Regions from separate parts of the Lacticaseibacillus sp. YLM2-1 genome, predicted to be linked through region 1. Evidence: predicted binding sites of a transcription regulator. Region 1 holds the regulator's gene; the other holds the start of a gene.
What was found. The regulator HrcA, encoded in region 1, represses chaperone genes, less so after heat shock. The targets are predictions, from matches to a motif close to TTAGCACTCNNNNNNNNNGAGTGCTAA.
Positions count from the first base shown of each region.

Region 2: a site for HrcA is predicted at 1,759-1,785, ahead of AC07KQ_RS13685 (Hsp20/alpha crystallin family protein). Genes of this name have one in related genera too.

Region 1 is NZ_CM152617.1:1,603,395-1,605,881, forward strand. It holds gene dnaK (molecular chaperone DnaK) at 1-38, opposite strand, end outside; gene grpE (nucleotide exchange factor GrpE) at 68-658, opposite strand; gene hrcA (heat-inducible transcriptional repressor HrcA) at 835-1,881, opposite strand; gene hemW (radical SAM family heme chaperone HemW) at 2,044-2,487, opposite strand, start outside.
Region 2 is NZ_CM152617.1:2,825,700-2,828,186, forward strand. It holds gene AC07KQ_RS13680 (heavy metal translocating P-type ATPase) at 1-883, opposite strand, end outside; gene AC07KQ_RS13685 (Hsp20/alpha crystallin family protein) at 1,250-1,687, opposite strand; gene AC07KQ_RS13690 (iron-sulfur cluster biosynthesis family protein) at 1,847-2,251, opposite strand.

The DNA.
Region 1 (2,487 bases):
TTGGTAGTCCCTAAATCAATACCAATAACTTTACTCATAGTTTATACCTTCTTTATTTTCAGATTAATTATTTTGCAACGACAACCATAGCAGGACGCAACACACGATCCTTGAGGTAATACCCCTTTTGCAATACCTGCGCGACTGTGTCAGCTGGATGTTGATCATCCGCTGCGACCGTTTGAACGGCTTGCTGGGTATTGGGATCGAACTTGTCCCCGGCACCATCAATGGCAGTGATGCCGTTTTCCTTCAAAGCGCGTTCCAGATGGTCGTAAACCATTTGAACACCCTTCTTCAGGGAAACTGCACTGTCATCTTTGGCCTCGGTTGCAAGCGCCCGCTCGAGATTATCAACAACTGGCAAAATGGCTTTAGCCAACTTTTGCCCATCATATTTCAACAGCTTTTGCTGCTCTTTCTCGAAGCGAGCATTCATATTTTGAATTTCTGCAGCGGCACGCAGGTATTTATCTTCAAAGTCGTCGCGTTCTTGCTTCAACTGCTCGCCGTCATGTTTACTGTTCGAAAGTTGTTCGTTAAGATCCGCGATACTTTCTTGTAAAATATCTTCTTTTAACGAAGTCTCTTTCGTATCAGCAGACTTTTCAGCTTTCTTTGCGGCGTTTGCTGCATGCTTTGCTTTTTGTTCTGCCATGGTATCCTCCTTTAACGCGTTTCCTGACGTAAAAGCCTATCCATAAGGAACACATGCACAATGCCCAAAAAAGACCATTGCATTTGTGCGCCGATTTCTGAACGTGTCAGTTCACGCTATTCTTTAAACGCATCAGTTGGCTTAAAAACACCAACTGATGCTATTTGCTAACATGATTATTGATCAAAGTTGGCATAGTAGTCTGTCAACCGTTTAGCTAGCTCTTCGCGAAAAACGTCGAGCAAGCCGATCATCTTGGAGTACGGCATTTGCGTCGGTCCCAAGAGGGCGATCATACCGGTACCGTGACCACCAACATCATAACTAGCAGTGATCAAGCTGAGGTTCGCTAGATCAATAGGTTTTAACTCCGGACCCAGTCGCACTTGAACCGGTGTTTGGCGGATCGGGCCGCCCAGCAACTCAGTCAGATCGCCGTGATCCGCATCGATCAACGACATGATCTTTTTCAGCTCGTGAATATCCGAATCGCCAAGGTAATCCATCAAGTTCAACCGCCCACCAACATAAAAACGTTCAGAGGCAGCTGACTTTAAGACATTGCCAAAAATATCAAGGAAGCCGTCTGGGCTGGTCAAATACTGCATTAGCATGGACGGGACATCCGTCCTCAGCCGCTGTGCTACCTGAACCAATGGCAACCCGACCAGCTGATCATTCACAATTCTGATGGCTTTTTCAAGTTCATCGGAAGAAATGGACGGCGGGACGGTGAACACCTGATTTTCGACATTACCATTATTCGTGACCAAAATGGCCATGACTTGATGGTTACCTAGTGGTACGAGTCGGAACCCAGTGAGCTTAATATTGTTGACTTCCGGACCGAGACTAATGGCAGTGTAGCTCGTCAGATTTGATAGAATCTGCGCGCTTTGTGCCACAATTTCGTCCATTTTGCTGTAACGCTGGCCAAGCTCCTGCTTGATCGTTGCCAAATCATGGCGAGAGACGCGCACGGGTTCAACAAGATGATCAAGATAGTAGCGATAGCCTTGTGTCGAAGGAACTCGACCTGAACTGCTATGGGTCTTGGTGATCAGACCGGCATCTTCCAGCGCTGCCATGTCGTTGCGGATCGTCGCAGAACTGACGTGAACCGGCAGCTCTTGCATTAACGTCTTTGAGCCCACCGGCTGGCCACTTTCAGTAAACAACCGGATGATCTCTTTTAAGACGAGCAATTGCCGTTTCGTCAACATTTTCTCACCTCACCTTTAGCACTCGTTTTATATGAGTGCTAATACAATGAATAATATACCAAGCGAGGTTAGCAAAGTCAAGGTACGATTGCTAGATTGTGAACGTTTCTAGTGAAAATTATGGCAAGTGCATTTTAACAACACAGTCGTTTCTTTTAGCACTTAAACAAGCGGCTCATCAATCAAGAAACGTTGAAAAACCTCGTTGCCGAGGAACTTGCCTTTGTTGGTCAGGCGAATGTAGCCATCTTGGCGCACAACCAAACCTTGACTGACCAGTTCCGGCACAGTTTCACCATAAATGGCGTCAACTGTCATGTGGTAGCGATCATAAAACCGCGCTTCACTGACCCCCTGCATCGTCCGCAAGCCTAAAAACATTTCTTCTTCGATCTGTTCTGACTGTGGCACCAAATGATGTTCAAGGACCGGCAAGTGGTCAGCATGTAATGGTGTTAAATACTGCTTAATAGGACCATAGTTGTGGTAGCGATCACGACCAAGATACCCAAACGCGCCAGCACCGAAGCCAAAGTACTTGTCATTGCGCCAATAAAGCAAGTTATGCTCACACTGGTACCCGTCTTTTGCAAAATTACTAATTTC
Region 2 (2,487 bases), 1.2 Mb from region 1:
ACTTTTCTAGCGTAGTCCCTGACTTGACAATGATCCCGTTGCGGCTATTACGACTCATGCCGGAGACCATCGCAATTGGCGCGGCCAGAATCAGCGGACAAGGCGAGGCCACAACTAATACCTGTGCAAAGCGAACTGGGTCGCCAGAGAAGAACCAGCCAAGACCCGCAATCACATAAGCAATCAACGTAAATGGTACCGCATAACGATCAGCCATCCGAACAAAATGTGCTGGCCGCGCTTCAGATTCCTTAACCAGTTTAATAATCCCTTGATACTGACTATCTTCAGCCCGTTGCGTGACCTTAACAGTTAGGGCAGCGTCACCATTGACGGTCCCAGACATAATATCACTACCTGCGTTTTTGGCAACCGGTTTAGATTCACCCGTCAAACTGGCTTCATCCACCAAACTCTCACCTGCCAAAACCGTACCATCAACTGGCACGACTTCCTGCGGCTTAACCAAAATCGTTTCGCCAACTTGGACGGCCTCAACTTCAACATCTTTAACGTGTCCATCAACCATACGATGCGCGGTTGTCGGTGCATTTTCGAGTAATTGCTTTAATTCACTGCTTGCTTTTGTTGCTGCGTAGCTTTCAAGCGCATCGCCACCAGTCAGCATCAATAACACGATCATCGCAGCCCAATACTGGCCAACCGCCAAGGTGGCAACAACCGCCGTAATGGCAAGCAAGTCAACGCCGAAGTTACCAGAACGAATTGTCTTCACCATGCCCCAGAACATAATTAAAGCAATGATTGACCCCATCACCGTGATCAGCCCTTGCGCGATCAATGGTTGCTTTAAACCGAAAGCAAAGACTAGCGCAATGGCACTTACAGCAAGCACCATCATTAATTGCCAGTTCTTTTTCATCACTGCCACTCCCTTTTTCTAAGTACCCCAATTATAACCATTACAATCTGAAAGCACAACCTTTTTTAGAACGAATATAATCTGTCCCACTTAGATGCTCGACATTCATGGTTTCTATTAATTGAGCCATGACTAAACTCTTCTACCGAAAATCAACTCTATTGTCCATCATCCCCAACCAGTACGCTTAAACCGGCAATGATTGACCCCGTTAATTTTATGGCTTCCCTAATATTCACTTCACATTATACGCTTCTCATATGATAAGGCTCACATAACTTGCTTTTTTAACAAAATAAAAGACCGCACCATTAAAATCGGTACGGTCTCTCGTATATAGATGAAGCTAGGCAAATAATTCGTAGATCAATCAATGTTGATCTGATGATTGCCCTTTTGGTCGCTTGTCATTTTTGGCAGATCGATCGTCAGGACACCATCATTGACCTTGGCGCTAATCTGACCTTCATTGACATTTGGCAGCCGATAACTACGACTCATGCGGCCATAGCTACGTTCTGACATTAACATGTTACCGTCGTTATCAGCATGATCAGCCTGCTCCTCATGTTTAACGGCAATGCTGAGCACATCACGATCGTAACTCAGACTGATATTTTGCTTCTCAATGCCAGGCACATCAACTTTCACAACATACGCCTGATCGTTTTCCTGAATATCAGTCTTTAGAACCCGACTGCGATCAACATTTGCTGGTGTCAAGCTGTCAAAAAGATGACGACCCAAATCGTTAAAGAAAGGATCGCTCAGCCAATCATTACGACGCATCAAATCATTAGCCATATTCGAATACTTCCTTTCATATCGAAGGCATTTCATGTCTTCCCTACAACACCTTTAGTATACCACAAAAATTAGCACTCGCAAACGTCGAGTGCTAATTTTGTGGTCCTATTCAATGACTGGTTGATGCAAAAAGTGACTTAATAGCCCAGAGCTACCTTAGCAAATTTTGCCGCCCAGTTTTGTCATGTCATCCCGACGTTGTGCATCATTTTGTGGTAAGGCGGCGTCCTTATTCAAGGTCACAGCCCCATCAAGAATGCCGCTGTCATCACGCAGAGCCAACGATGCGTTTTTGAAATCAAGTGTCAGACCACTGCCGAAATAATCCGTTTCTGGGTCACCCGTTGTCAGTTTGAAACCAGCTTCGTTGTCCAGTGGCAGCGCATAATCTTGATCATCCTCATCGGCAACCACTAACTGATATTTATTTCCAATGGCACAAGAACCGCCAAGTTTGGAATATTTGCTTGAGCCGTCATCCAGTGCCAAGAATAACCGTTGATCCTGATTGACATGATCCTTCAAGTAAGTGACTGCTGCTGGTTTGATTGAGATTTGCATCCGAACCATCCTCTCTATTGAGTTGTGCACAACCTTTTTACCTTCTTTATCGTACTCACATTTCCAAATGAAGTCAAATTCGGAGTTTTTCGCAACGACCAACAGGTTATCCACACGTCTTATCCACATGTTTATAACTTCATACGCCAAATATAGTATTAAGTATTCGAATTGACACCAAATAGGCGATTTAAAAAATTCAAGCAAAAAATTTTTAAAAAGAAGTCATCCACAGT